Regions from separate parts of the Metabacillus hrfriensis genome, predicted to be linked through region 2. Evidence: a T-box and tRNA genes for the amino acid it is inferred to sense, from the RefSeq annotation. Region 2 holds a T-box; the other holds one or more tRNA genes.
What was found. A T-box is a leader RNA that pairs with one kind of tRNA and senses whether it is charged. The one in region 2 lies ahead of trpS (tryptophan--tRNA ligase), so its partner is inferred to be a tRNA-Trp.
Positions count from the first base shown of each region.

Region 1: it encodes a tRNA-Trp, which carries the amino acid that the T-box ahead of trpS (tryptophan--tRNA ligase) is inferred to sense. The anticodon was not compared.

Region 1 is NZ_CP126116.1:698,598-705,945, reverse strand. It holds gene QLQ22_RS03675 (hypothetical protein) at 1-349, opposite strand, end outside; gene QLQ22_RS03670 (DUF2089 domain-containing protein) at 346-720, opposite strand; tRNA gene QLQ22_RS03660 (tRNA-Leu) at 1,368-1,448, opposite strand; tRNA gene QLQ22_RS03655 (tRNA-Leu) at 1,469-1,557, opposite strand; tRNA gene QLQ22_RS03650 (tRNA-Cys) at 1,577-1,650, opposite strand; tRNA gene QLQ22_RS03645 (tRNA-Gly) at 1,659-1,733, opposite strand; tRNA gene QLQ22_RS03640 (tRNA-Gln) at 1,793-1,867, opposite strand; tRNA gene QLQ22_RS03635 (tRNA-His) at 1,900-1,975, opposite strand; tRNA gene QLQ22_RS03630 (tRNA-Trp) at 2,003-2,076, opposite strand; tRNA gene QLQ22_RS03625 (tRNA-Tyr) at 2,094-2,178, opposite strand; tRNA gene QLQ22_RS03620 (tRNA-Thr) at 2,189-2,264, opposite strand; tRNA gene QLQ22_RS03615 (tRNA-Phe) at 2,278-2,353, opposite strand; tRNA gene QLQ22_RS03610 (tRNA-Asp) at 2,378-2,453, opposite strand; tRNA gene QLQ22_RS03605 (tRNA-Met) at 2,457-2,533, opposite strand; tRNA gene QLQ22_RS03600 (tRNA-Val) at 2,578-2,653, opposite strand; tRNA gene QLQ22_RS03595 (tRNA-Glu) at 2,670-2,744, opposite strand; tRNA gene QLQ22_RS03590 (tRNA-Ser) at 2,759-2,848, opposite strand; tRNA gene QLQ22_RS03585 (tRNA-Asn) at 2,853-2,927, opposite strand; rRNA gene rrf (5S ribosomal RNA) at 2,943-3,058, opposite strand; rRNA gene QLQ22_RS03575 (23S ribosomal RNA) at 3,189-6,119, opposite strand; rRNA gene QLQ22_RS03570 (16S ribosomal RNA) at 6,354-7,348, opposite strand, start outside.
Region 2 is NZ_CP126116.1:1,211,736-1,219,083, forward strand. It holds gene opp4C (oligopeptide ABC transporter permease) at 1-113, shown strand, start outside; gene QLQ22_RS05950 (hypothetical protein) at 1,154-1,864, opposite strand; gene QLQ22_RS05955 (YjbA family protein) at 2,065-2,811, shown strand; gene QLQ22_RS05960 (STAS domain-containing protein) at 2,947-3,435, shown strand; gene trpS (tryptophan--tRNA ligase) at 3,469-4,455, opposite strand; T-box leader at 4,509-4,717, opposite strand; gene QLQ22_RS05970 (DUF3899 domain-containing protein) at 4,881-5,240, opposite strand; gene QLQ22_RS05975 (peptide ABC transporter substrate-binding protein) at 5,656-7,348, shown strand, end outside.

The DNA of each region.
Region 1 (7,348 bases), 510 kb from region 2:
TGATATCAACAATCTGTCCGTCCAATTCGTTTTCGATTGCCTCGATGAGCAGGTCAACATTAATATCTTTTACATATTTTTCTGCCTCGGGGATTTTTTCCGCAATATTTGTACCTACTTTCAAAACAGCTTTTACCAGATTAATTGGTAAATTCACATTTACATTATCACCTTCTTCAGAGGTAACACGAATCTTTAATATTTTATTGCCATATGGTACTTCTTTCTTTAATGAAAAAAGTTCTGGCTGGTCTTTTTCTCGGAGGATATTAATTAATTCACTCGCTTTTTCTTTATCAATCTTTCCTTCTTCCATCAACGTTAATACCCTTGAAATTTCATCCTTCATTCTGCTTCCCCCTCTTTTAATAAACGGATTGCTTCTTCCGCTGTAATTTCTCCCTTTTCTAAAAGGCCAACAATCTTTTTCTTATCGACTCCCGGTTTCTTTTGTGCGTTATATCCTAGGATGGAAATGATATCATCTAATTTACCCCTGACCGTTGGATAGGAAATGCCTAATTCCTTCTCCACTTCTTTTATATTCCCGCGGCATTTAAGGAAAGTTTCAATAAAATGCAGTTGTTCCTGACCTAAAGCAGACAGTTTTGAAGCTTCAAATTCATTTTCTATTGTTGTCTGACAATGTCCGCATTGTAGCTTTGTAATTTTTAATGATTCGCTGCAAACCGGGCAATTTGTGAGTAAAGGATATGCCATGTTTTGCTCCTTTCTTTTATTAACCATATTATACTACGTTTTTTAATAATATCAAATATCAACTTAAAATAATTTATAAAAGCGAACTTAAATATTAAATAATTTAATTTGAATATTAAATATAAGTGCTAACCATTCTGAAATCAACTCCGGCTTAGGAAAAGAAGTTCCAGTAACTGCCGATTCTGCTACCCTTAAAATTACGCATATAGAGAATCACATTGTTTTTAATATGTTCTTCAGTTAGGTTAGATGGTTTCAATAAAGTAATATCAATACCCTGATCTTTAAGTTGATTTAAAAATGCTTGTATTCCATTCAAGTAATATTGAATTGTATGAGGTCTTAAATTTCGAAATTCGCAATCCTTAATGAACAATTGAATAGCATCTTTAAATGTCTCTACATAAGCTTTTACTTACTTTGAATAACAGCCAGTTCATCATCATTTAAAACATTCTTACGCCTTGTCATAATAATTCCTCCTTCAACGGTGCACACGATTAAGGAACACGATTTCATTTGAGGATGTCATGTGAAAAAAAGATAAAAAGACAACAAAAAAACGCCTCTACAATAACTGTAGAGACGTTTTTAAACGTTGATATTACTTAATTCACTTGTAATTGAAAGTAATAAAATTTCGATACCGGTGGCCGGGGTCGAACCGGCACTCCAGAGGAACACGATTTTGAGTCGTGCGCGTCTGCCAATTCCGCCACACCGGCAAATGAAATTGTGATGAAGATGGTGCCGAGGACCGGAATCGAACCGGTACGGTAGTCACCTACCGCAGGATTTTAAGTCCTGTGCGTCTGCCAGTTCCGCCACCCCGGCAAGGGTGATAAATAAAAATTGGAGGCGACACCCGGATTTGAACCGGGGATAAAGGTTTTGCAGACCTCTGCCTTACCACTTGGCTATGCCGCCTCAACTATTGGAGCGGAAGACGGGATTCGAACCCGCGACCCCCACCTTGGCAAGGTGGTGTTCTACCACTGAACTACTTCCGCAAATCGCATTGTAATGTATTTTATGCAGGAGCTGCACAAAGATGACTTTAGATTGAAAATGGCTGGGCTAGCTGGATTCGAACCAGCGCATGACGGAGTCAAAGTCCGTTGCCTTACCGCTTGGCTATAGCCCAAAACAGAAATAAAAACCCTATTAAGTAAAAAATGGGGCGACTGATGGGAATCGAACCCACGAATGCCAGAGCCACAATCTGGTGCGTTAACCACTTCGCCACAACCGCCATTATACTATATAAGATTAATTAAATTGGCAGGGGTAGTAGGACTCGAACCCACACCGGAGGTTTTGGAGACCTCTGTTCTACCTTTAAACTATACCCCTATATTCTTTAAATAAAATGGTGGAGGGGGACGGATTCGAACCGCCGAACCCGGAGGGAGCGGATTTACAGTCCGCCGCGTTTAGCCACTTCGCTACCCCTCCACACTGTAAGTGGTGCCGGCAAGAGGACTTGAACCCCCAACCTACTGATTACAAGTCAGTTGCTCTACCAATTGAGCTACACCGGCATTTAAGTGTAAATGGTGGCTTGGGACGGAATCGAACCGCCGACACAAGGATTTTCAGTCCTTTGCTCTACCGACTGAGCTACCAAGCCATTTTATTCTTTTTTAATTAAGAATGGCGGTCCCGACCGGGATCGAACCGGCGATCTCCTGCGTGACAGGCAGGCATGTTAACCGCTACACCACGGGACCATTTGGTTGCGGGGACAGGATTTGAACCTGCGACCTTCGGGTTATGAGCCCGACGAGCTACCAGACTGCTCCACCCCGCGACAATAATAAATGAAGTTTTTTTGCTGCTTTATTTCAGTAAAGATGGTGGAGGATGACGGGCTCGAACCGCCGACCCTCTGCTTGTAAGGCAGATGCTCTCCCAGCTGAGCTAATCCTCCGCAGTGAAAATGATATTGGTGACCCGTACGGGATTCGAACCCGTGTTACCGCCGTGAAAGGGCGGTGTCTTAACCGCTTGACCAACGGGCCATTTATATAAGTAGTGGCGGAGAGCAAGGGATTCGAACCCTTGAGACGGGTTACCGCCTACACGATTTCCAATCGTGCTCCTTCGGCCACTCGGACAGCTCTCCAAAATGGCTCCGCAGGTAGGACTCGAACCTACGACCGATCGGTTAACAGCCGATAGCTCTACCACTGAGCTACTGCGGAATAATATTTTCACTAGCCTGGCAACGTCCTACTCTCACAGGGGGAAACCCCCAACTACCATCGGCGCTAAAGAGCTTAACTTCCGTGTTCGGCATGGGAACGGGTGTGACCTCTTTGCCATCATCACCAGACATAGTGACAAAAATTATTATACTATGAAATCCGAAGATTTCAAGCTTTTTTTTTCGAAAGAAGTTATTCTTTCAAAACTAAATAACGTATGATAACAAGTTTCACTCAGGTTTTACACTTTATTAGACTGTGGTTAAGTCCTCGAACGATTAGTATCTGTCAGCTCCACACGTCACCGCGCTTCCACCTCAGACCTATCAACCTGATCATCTTTCAGGGTTCTTACTCACTAATGTGATGGGAAATCTCATCTTGAGGGGGGCTTCATGCTTAGATGCTTTCAGCACTTATCCCTTCCGCACATAGCTACCCAGCGATGCCTTTGGCAAGACAACTGGTACACCAGCGGTGCGTCCATCCCGGTCCTCTCGTACTAAGGACAGCTCCTCTCAAATTTCCTGCGCCCACGACGGATAGGGACCGAACTGTCTCACGACGTTCTGAACCCAGCTCGCGTACCGCTTTAATGGGCGAACAGCCCAACCCTTGGGACCGACTACAGCCCCAGGATGCGATGAGCCGACATCGAGGTGCCAAACCTCCCCGTCGATGTGGACTCTTGGGGGAGATAAGCCTGTTATCCCCGGGGTAGCTTTTATCCGTTGAGCGATGGCCCTTCCATGCGGAACCACCGGATCACTAAGCCCGACTTTCGTCCCTGCTCGACTTGTAGGTCTCGCAGTCAAGCTCCCTTGTGCCTTTACACTCTGCGAATGATTTCCAACCATTCTGAGGGAACCTTTGGGCGCCTCCGTTACATTTTAGGAGGCGACCGCCCCAGTCAAACTGCCCACCTGACACTGTCTCCCAGCCCGATCAGGGCTGTGGGTTAGAATTTCAATACAGCAAGGGTAGTATCCCACCAATGCCTCCACCGAAGCTGGCGCTCCGGCTTCCAAGGCTCCTACCTATCCTGTACAAGCTGTACCAAAATTCAATATCAGGCTACAGTAAAGCTCCACGGGGTCTTTCCGTCCTGTCGCGGGTAACCTGCATCTTCACAGGTACTATAATTTCACCGAGTCTCTCGTTGAGACAGTGCCCAGATCGTTACGCCTTTCGTGCGGGTCGGAACTTACCCGACAAGGAATTTCGCTACCTTAGGACCGTTATAGTTACGGCCGCCGTTTACTGGGGCTTCAATTCAAAGCTTCGCTTGCGCTAACCTCTCCTCTTAACCTTCCAGCACCGGGCAGGCGTCAGCCCCTATACTTCGCCTTGCGGCTTCGCAGAGACCTGTGTTTTTGCTAAACAGTCGCCTGGGCCTATTCACTGCGGCTTTTCAGGGCTATGAACCCTAAAAAGCACCCCTTCTCCCGAAGTTACGGGGTCATTTTGCCGAGTTCCTTAACGAGAGTTCTCTCGCTCACCTTAGGATTCTCTCCTCGCCTACCTGTGTCGGTTTGCGGTACGGGCACCTCTCACCTCGCTAGAGGCTTTTCTTGGCAGTGTGGAATCAGGAACTTCGGTACTAAATTTCCCTCGCCATCACAGCTCAGCCTTATATGAGAAGCGGATTTGCCTACTTCTCAGCCTAACTGCTTGGACGCGCATATCCAACAGCGCGCTTGCCCTATCCTCCTGCGTCCCCCCATTGCTCAAATGGTGAGGAGGTGGTACAGGAATATCAACCTGTTGTCCATCGCCTACGCCTTTCGGCCTCGGCTTAGGTCCCGACTAACCCTGAGCGGACGAGCCTTCCTCAGGAAACCTTAGGCATTCGGTGGAGGGGATTCTCACCCCTCTTTCGCTACTCATACCGGCATTCTCACTTCTAAGCGCTCCACCAGTCCTTACGGTCTAGCTTCAACGCCCTTAGAACGCTCTCCTACCACTGTTCGTAAGAACAGTCCACAGCTTCGGTGATACGTTTAGCCCCGGTACATTTTCGGCGCAGAGTCACTCGACCAGTGAGCTATTACGCACTCTTTAAATGGTGGCTGCTTCTAAGCCAACATCCTGGTTGTCTAAGCAACTCCACATCCTTTTCCACTTAACGTATACTTTGGGACCTTAGCTGGTGGTCTGGGCTGTTTCCCTCTTGACTACGGATCTTATCACTCGCAGTCTGACTCCCAAGGAGCAAGTCTTTGGCATTCGGAGTTTGACTGAATTCGGTAACCCGATGAGGGCCCCTAGTCCAATCAGTGCTCTACCTCCAAGACTCTCATACTTGAGGCTAGCCCTAAAGCTATTTCGGAGAGAACCAGCTATCTCCAGGTTCGATTGGAATTTCTCCGCTACCCACACCTCATCCCCGCACTTTTCAACGTGCGTGGGTTCGGGCCTCCATTCAGTGTTACCTGAACTTCACCCTGGACATGGGTAGATCACCTGGTTTCGGGTCTACGACCACGTACTAAAACGCCCTATTCAGACTCGCTTTCGCTGCGGCTCCGTCTCATCAACTTAACCTTGCACGGGATCGTAACTCGCCGGTTCATTCTACAAAAGGCACGCCATCACCCATTAACGGGCTCTGACTACTTGTAAGCACACGGTTTCAGGATCTTTTCACTCCCCTTCCGGGGTGCTTTTCACCTTTCCCTCACGGTACTGGTTCACTATCGGTCACTAGGGAGTATTTAGCCTTGGGAGATGGTCCTCCCTGCTTCCGACGGGATTTCTCGTGTCCCGCCGTACTCAGGATCCACTCTGGAGGGAACGAAGTTTCGACTACAGGGTTATTACCTTCTCTGACGGACCTTTCCAGGTCGCTTCATCTACCCCGTTCCTTTGTAACTCCGTATAGAGTGTCCTACAACCCCAAGAGGCAAGCCTCTTGGTTTGGGCTAATTCCGTTTCGCTCGCCGCTACTTGGGAAATCGCGTTTGCTTTCTCTTCCTCCGGGTACTTAGATGTTTCAGTTCCCCGGGTCTGCCTTCATTATCCTATGTATTCAGATAAAGATACTGTTCCATTACGAACAGTGGGTTTCCCCATTCGGAAATCTCTGGATCAAAGCTTACTTACAGCTCCCCAAAGCATATCGGTGTTAGTCCCGTCCTTCATCGGCTCCTAGTGCCAAGGCATCCACCGTGCGCCCTTCATAACTTAACCTAAATGGTCAACCGCATCATAAGATGCGTTTCGCATTTCGTTGTTTGTTTAGACATAAATGTCTAGAAAATCACTAATTATGGTAAGCGTAAATCTCAGTGAATTACTTGTTATCAATTACGTTATCTAGTTTTCAAAGAACAACCGACAAATCGGATGATTTGTCTTCTATCATAGAGAGAATGATCTCTCAAAACTAAACAAAAACCAAAAGCGTCCTCATATCTTCCTTAGAAAGGAGGTGATCCAGCCGCACCTTCCGATACGGCTACCTTGTTACGACTTCACCCCAATCATCTACCCCACCTTAGGCGGCTGGCTCCTTGCGGTTACCCCACCGACTTCGGGTGTTGCAAACTCTCGTGGTGTGACGGGCGGTGTGTACAAGGCCCGGGAACGTATTCACCGCGGCATGCTGATCCGCGATTACTAGCGATTCCAGCTTCATGCAGGCGAGTTGCAGCCTGCAATCCGAACTGAGAATGGTTTTATGGGATTGGCTAAACCTCGCGGTCTCGCAGCCCTTTGTACCATCCATTGTAGCACGTGTGTAGCCCAGGTCATAAGGGGCATGATGATTTGACGTCATCCCCACCTTCCTCCGGTTTGTCACCGGCAGTCACCTTAGAGTGCCCAACTGAATGCTGGCAACTAAGATCAAGGGTTGCGCTCGTTGCGGGACTTAACCCAACATCTCACGACACGAGCTGACGACAACCATGCACCACCTGTCACTTTGTCCCCCGAAGGGGAACCTTCTATCTCTAGAAGTGGCAAAGGATGTCAAGACCTGGTAAGGTTCTTCGCGTTGCTTCGAATTAAACCACATGCTCCACCGCTTGTGCGGGCCCCCGTCAATTCCTTTGAGTTTCAGTCTTGCGACCGTACTCCCCAGGCGGAGTGCTTAATGCGTTAGCTGCAGCACTAAAGGGCGGAAACCCTCTAACACTTAGCACTCATCGTTTACGGCGTGGACTACCAGGGTATCTAATCCTGTTCGCTCCCCACGCTTTCGCGCCTCAGCGTCAGTTACAGACCAGAGAGTCGCCTTCGCCACTGGTGTTCCTCCACATCTCTACGCATTTCACCGCTACACGTGGAATTCCACTCTCCTCTTCTGCACTCAAGTTTCCCAGTTTCCAATGACCCTCCCCGGTTGAGCCGGGGGCTTTCACATCAGACTTAAGAAACCGCCTGCGCGCGCTTTACGCCCAATAATTCCGGACAAC
Region 2 (7,348 bases):
ATTCACCATGGTATCCGTTATTACCGGGTATGCTGATCCTCTTTACCGTCCTTGCCTTTAACTTTGTAGGAGACGGGCTGCGGGATGCACTCGATCCAAAAGTGAATGAATAAGACAATGTAGTCAAGAATTTATTCTTGACTATTTTTTATGGCTTTGTTCAGCTCAAAGTATTGAGCGATTTTACTGCTTCACGGATAAAAACGTATTTTCGCTGATAGAATTGCCTTTAACTGTTTGAACAGAATAAAGATTGATTCAAAGAATACTCAGGGAGAACTTTATTAGGGTCGGGCATGGAAAAACTACTATTTATGTGGATATACGATGATAAAGGTTAGTTTATTTTTCTCTTGTAAAATTGACTCACTTTTTCCTGATGGGAGAGCCTTTTTTTGTGCTGCAAGCTCCAGTTTGACGCACTTCCTTCGGGGAAGAGAGCCTTTTGTGTGCTGCAAACTCCGATTTGACGCACTTTCTTCGGGTGAGTGATCCTACTTTGTGCTGCAAACTCCAGTTTGACGCACTTCCTTAGGGTGAGTGATCCTACTTTGTGCTGCAAACTCCAGTTTGACGCACTTCCTTCGGGTGAGTGATCCTACTTTGTGTTGCAAACTCCTATTTAACGCACTTCCTTCGGGTGAGTGATCCTACTTTGTGCAGCAAACTTCGGTTTGAAGCACTTCCTTCGGGTGAGTGATCCTACTTTGTGCAGCAAACTCCGATTTGACGCACTTCCTTTGGGTGAGTGATCCTACTTTGTGCTGCAAACTTCGGTTTGACGCACTTTCTTCGGGTGAGTGATCCTACTTTGTGCAGCAAACTCCAGTTTGACGCACTTCCTTAGGGTGAGTGCTCCTACTTTGTGTTGCAAACTTCGGTTTGACGCACTTTCTTCGGGCGAGTGATCCTACTTTGTGTTGCAAACTTCGGTTTGAAGCACTTCCTTAGGATGAGTGATCCTACTTTGTGCAGCAAACTTCGGTTTGACGCATCTTCTTCGGGTGAGTGATCCATCTTTGTGCTGCAAACTCCAGCTTGACGTACTTCCTTCAGGTGAGTGATCCATCTTTGTGCAGCAAACTCCGATTTGAAGCACTTCCTTCGGTCAGGAGAGCCATTTTTGTGCTGCAAATTCCTATTTGACGCACTTTCACCTGGTTGGAGAGCCTTTTTTGTGCAGCAAACTCCAGTTTGACGCACTTTCTTCAGGTGAGTGATCCATCTTTGTGCAGCAAACCCCGATTTGAAGCACTTCCTTCGGGTGAGTGATCCATCTTTGTGCTGCAAACTCCGATTTGACGCACTTTCTCCTGGTTGGAGAGCCATTTTTGTGCTGCAAACTCCAGTTTGACGCACTTTCTTCAGGTGAGTGATCCATCTTTGTGCTGCAAACTCCGATTTGAAGCACTTCCTTCAGGTGAGTGATCCATCTTTGTGCTGCAAACTCCGATTTGAAGCACTTCCTTCGGGTGAGTGATCCATCTTTGTGCTGCAAACTCCAAGTTTGACGCACTTCCTTTGGGTAGGAGAGCCATTTTTGTGCTGCAAACTCCGATTTGAAGCACTTCCTTCGGGTGAGTGATCCATCTTTGTGCAGCAAACTCCGATTTGAAGCACTTCCTTCGGGTGAGAGAGCCATTTTTGTGCTGCAAACTCCGATTTGAAGCACTTTCTTCGGGTGAGTGATCCATCTTTGTGCTGCAAACTCCGATTTGACGCACTTCCATCGGGCCAGAGATCCATTTTTGTGCTGCAAATTCCGATTTGAAGCACTTCCTTCGGTCAGGAGAGCCATTTTTGTGCTGCAAATTCCTATTTGAAGCACTTCCTTCCACGAATTTCGTTTAGACTGATAGAACATAGATTTACACTGATACAATTTCATTTTTACTGAGAAAACACAAAAAACACTGATAGGAAAACTCTAAGTGTAAAAGACTAATAACAGACCTTGCTCAAAAATTGTCGAAAGAAAACATCCATAAAATGAATGGAATGGAATATATTTTCTTCTCCCTGCCTATACTGAAAGACAAAAGCATCGGAAGTGAGGGGTAATAAATGTTGTTTCTTCATGATGTATGGGTGAACTGGTTTGAAGGAGAAGAAAACGGGTACAATGTGTGTCATTTTCATGAATGGAGAAAAGATGACAGTGTTGAGCTTCTGGACCAAGTTCCTCTATTTAAAGTAAACTCGGTCTTATACCATTATATTGAGAATGATTTGTCGGAGCTGCCGCAGGGACTGTTAAAAGATGCCTTTCAAAAAGCGTATATTCGCAAAAATCATGAGCGCATTCAGCTGGATTACTGTTTCGTCATAACAGACGGACAGGGTATACTTGCAGTCGATACGATCGGCTACAGCATACCAGTCCGCAAAAGCCGGTTAATTCCGCGCCAGGAACAGCTTGTCTATGAAATGATTAAAGATGTTGAGGCAGAGGAATACTTGTTTGAGGCGGAATCGATGGAAAAGGAATTTCATATCCTGTCGCCAAGTCCGTCACATATGAGCGGTTTAACAAGAAAAGAACGCCAGTTAAAACAGCTGCTGTTTATGGCCCTGGATCAGCTGCAGTCAACAAAAAATGCTGCTGAGGTTAAATACTGGTACACAGAGTGGAATCCGACAATGTATGAAACGATTCAAGAACTGAGCTTTGAGGACGTTTGGAGAAAGCTTTACGATGAAACGGTAAGCGGCTGGAGTCCCAAGCATAAGACGCTATGTGAACATCTGATAAAAGGGCAGCCTTTTTTTGAGAAGCTGTGGGAAATGGAGCATGAATCAAAAGTGAATTAGGACAAGCATTAATGAAAGAAACCAATTCTATATATAGAATATGGTTTCTTTTTTTATGTGAAAAAACGGTATGAACTGAAAATGAATGGTAAACTAAACAGTATGCGACTATTAACGATTAGCGAGGGTTCATATATGAGCAGTGAAAAAGAACAAATTGCAGCTTTACAGTCGGAAATTCTCGAACTTAAAAAGCAATTAGAAGCAAGTGCTGAGATAATAAAGGAGATTTCTGTTCCGATTATCCCGTCCATTATTCCTGATACTATACTTGTGCCCATAACAGGAAGGCTTTCTTCTGAAAGGTTTGATCAGATTATCTCAAAAATATTAGAGGTTTCCCATTCAGATGAAATTTCTAATGTTATTGTCGATTTTTCAGCAATCTCAGAGAAAGAAATATGGGAGCTTGATCTGTTTGGAGCCTATATCCATAATATGACGTCAGCAATCAGGCTGATGGGCATTCAAATATTATATGTAGGCTTTGGACCGGCTTTAACCCAGCTGCTTGTCACTTCTGGATTAACGAACTACAATGATATTCAGTCATTTTTGACGTTCAGGACAGCCCTTCAATATTTAATGAGTCAAAAAGGATTGGAAATTGAACAGCAAATATAAAAAGAGCATCGCAAGATGCTCTTTTTATATTTGCTATCTTTTTCTGCCAAGTCCCATTGCGTTTTCCATTTTTTTAATCATTTTATTAGCTGCAGCATTTGCTCTTTCTGCGCCCCGGTCTAAAATTTGATCCAATTCTTCTGACTCTAATAAAGCATGGTACTTTTCTTGAATTGGCTTCAGCACTTCAATCACAGCAGCTGCTGTATCGTTCTTGAAATCCCCGTAGCCTTTGCCTTCATATTTTTTTTCTAAATCAGCAATTGATTCTCCAGAGAGAATGGAATAGATAGATAGAAGATTCGAAACACCTGGCTTGTTTTCTTTGTCGTATTTTACAATTCCTTCTGAATCAGTTACTGCGCTCTTTATTTTCTTTTCAATCGACTTAGGTTCGTCTAAGAGAGTAATAAACGATTTTAAGTTTGAATCTGATTTGCTCATCTTTTTCAGAGGGTCTGCAAGCGACATGACTCTAGCGCCGACTTTTGGAATTCGGACCTCAGGGATTGTAAAGATGTCGTTATACTTCTTGTTAAAGCGCTCTGCCAGATCACGTGTAAGCTCTAAATGCTGTTTTTGATCTTCTCCGACAGGAACGATGTCCGTTTTATATAGTAGAATGTCGGCAGCCATTAGTGGAGGATAAGTTAATAATCCAGCAGAAACAGCTTCTTTTCCAGTAGATTTATCCTTAAATTGCGTCATTCTCTCAAGCTCCCCGATATATGCAACACATTGAAGCATCCACCCTGCCTGAGCGTGCGCAGGAACTTCAGACTGTACAAATAATGTTGCTTTTTCAGGATCGATGCCGATCGCGAGGTAAAGTGCTGCAAGACTGCGGATATTTTTGCGCAGCTGGAGGCGGTCCTGAGGGACAGTTATAGCATGCTGATCGACGATGCAAAAGTAGCAATCGTAATCATGCTGCAGATCAATAAATTGCTTCAATGCCCCGATATAATTTCCTAATGTAACGTGTCCTGAGGGCTGAATGCCCGAAAAAATGGTTTTCATTTTATCACTCCTATATTGGTTTACATACAAAAAAGCCCATTCGTGTCCTGCTGAACAGGGACGAATGGACCGCGGTGCCACCCTAATTATTTCTAAAAGAAATCACTTAACGTCTTTTAACGCAAGACGAAACGGCTGATCCTACTAACTTTCAGTCAGCTGCTCAAAAGTCCATTCCACAGTTTTCATTACCCGCATCCCAGCAGCAGCAGGCTCTCTATAAATGAATTCACTATGTACTACTCTTTATCATCGCTTTTTAAATAAAGATTTTATTAAAGATATAGGAAAGTTTAAAGTTTTGCAGACATTGATGTCCAGCAAAAGTGCCTGATCCCCGGTCAGAACGGATCCGCCTTTCGGAGCTGACCAAGGTTCTTCCGCTTTTCTTATTATAAAAGCTTACACCAAGATAATCAACTGCATTAGAGGTAATAGAACACCAATCCTGTAAACATGGTGGCGGCAAGAAGAAGTCCTGCTAATAGGAAGGGCATATATTCAACGCTGAGCAGCTCTGAAAACAGCCTCATTTCCTCTACCTCTTCCTTTTCTAAATCTCTGCCTTTTGATTGAAAGGTTCTTCGGAAGCCTTGGGTAATTCCATCAAAAAATCCGCCCTCAGCTACAAGCAGGAACATCGAAATGAAGAGCAGGATTCCAGATAGATAAAAAGAAATATTGATATAGTGAAGAAGCGTAATTTCTCCATAAAATAAAAGGGAAAGCATAAAAACTAGAACAAACGACACGGAAAACGCTAATAAAAATAAATTTCGTTTCATAAATACCCTCTTTTTTTAACTAATTATACTAAAGTGCAATCCGTTAAATAGTAATTTTGTATAGAAATATACGAAAGATATTATAGCAAGAATAATAAAACTAGTCAGAATCTTTTCATTATGCCCGCAAAATAGTTTATTAGCTATTGTTGTATATTGTATACATTTTATATTTTACACACTATTTAACTTCTTTACAAAGACTAAGCCTTTAGTATTCGCTGTGTTATTCAAATGAAATATCAGGACTAATTCCGACACTTTATATAGGTATAAAGAACTATTTTTCATTCAAAATAGTCTTAATTTTATTGCATTTGTGTAAATTTTATTAAAAAAATGAATGTACAAAAATTCGAAAGCTTGTATAATAGTGTTTGTAAGAATTTTTTAAAAATAAAAGGGAGGGTTATTAATGAAAAAGTCAAAATTTTCATTGCTTTTAGTTCTTTCGCTTGTTTTAAGCGTTTTCTTAACGGCTTGCTACGGCGGAGGCAATCAGGGTTCTTCTGACGGAGGAGACAAAGATAAAGACTCTAAAGAAGAATCAAATGTGGCACAGGAGCTTAAAGTTTTAGAATCATCTGAGATTCCATCGATGGACTCAGTACTAGCTGAAGATACTATCAGTTTATCTCAATTAAACAATACGAACGAGGGTTTATACCGTATTGATGAAAACCAAGAGCCAGTGCCTGGTATGGCTGACGGCGAGCCTGAAGCCAATGAAGACGGCACAGAATATACAATTAAATTAAGAGAAGATGCTAAATGGTCTAACGGTGAGCCTGTTACTGCAAACGATTTCGTATTTGCTTGGCAGCGTGCTCTTAATCCTGAAACAGGATCTGCATATGGTCCATACATGATGATGGGTAAGATTAAAAATGCAGAAGCATTATATAATGGAAAAGCGAAACCAGAAGATTTAGGTGTTAAAGCTAAAGATGAAAAAACATTGGTGATTACTCTTGAAAAACCAATTCCTTTCTTTAAATCATTAATGGCTTTCCCGACATTCTATCCTCAAAACCAAAAGTTTGTTGAAGAACAGGCTGCAAATTTCGGTAAAAAATCAGAAAATTTAGTGTTCAATGGACCTTTCACGATTCAAGGATGGGAAGGACCTGCTGATACTGAGTGGACTTTAGAGAAAAATGCTGAATACTGGGATGCAAAAAATGTAAGCCTTGAGAAAATTCAATTTAACGTTTCAAAAGATCCTCAAGCTGCAGCAAACGCATTTGAAGCTGGAGAAGCAGATGTGACTCCTAAACTTTCAACACCAGCAGTTATCGCACAATATGAAGGTGACGACCGCCTGTTAAGATGGTTAGAGCCTACAATTTTCTGGCTTAAATTAAATCAAAAGAACGAGGCGCTTGCAAACGTTAACATCCGTAAAGCAATTGCTATGGCTTTCAACAAAGAAGATTTAACAAATGAAATCTTAAACAATGGTTCTATTCCAGCAAACTATGCTGTACCAAAAGAATTCGTTACACATCCTGAAAGCGGCAAAGACTTCCGTGAAGCTAATGGAGACTTACTAACTTATAACGCAGAAGAAGCTAAAAAACTTTGGGCTAAAGGCTTAGAAGAAATTGGCCAAAAAGAAGTGACATTAGTTTACCTAGGCGGAGATACTGAAACGTCTAAAACAGTTGACTCTTACATGAAAGATCAGCTTCAAAACACACTTGAAGGATTAACGATTGATGTACAAAGTGTTCCTTTCAGTGTTCGTTTAGATCGTGACAAAACAATGGATTATGATATCCAGGCTGCAGGCTGGGGTCCTGACTATCTAGATCCAATTTCATTCTCAGATCTATGGATAACTGATGGCGGAAATAACAGAATGGCATACTCTAACGAAAAGTATGACAAATTATTGAAAGATGCTCAAACAACTTTAGCTAACGATCCAGCTAAACGTTTCGAAGCACTTCAAGAAGCTGAAAAAGTTGTATTAGATGAAGATGCAGGTATCGCTCCAATGTATCAGCGTGCTTCTAACCTTCTTATCAACAAAAACGTTGAAGGTTTCACTTATCACCTTGTAGGACCTGAATACAGCTACAAGTGGATTAAAATCACTGACGCTG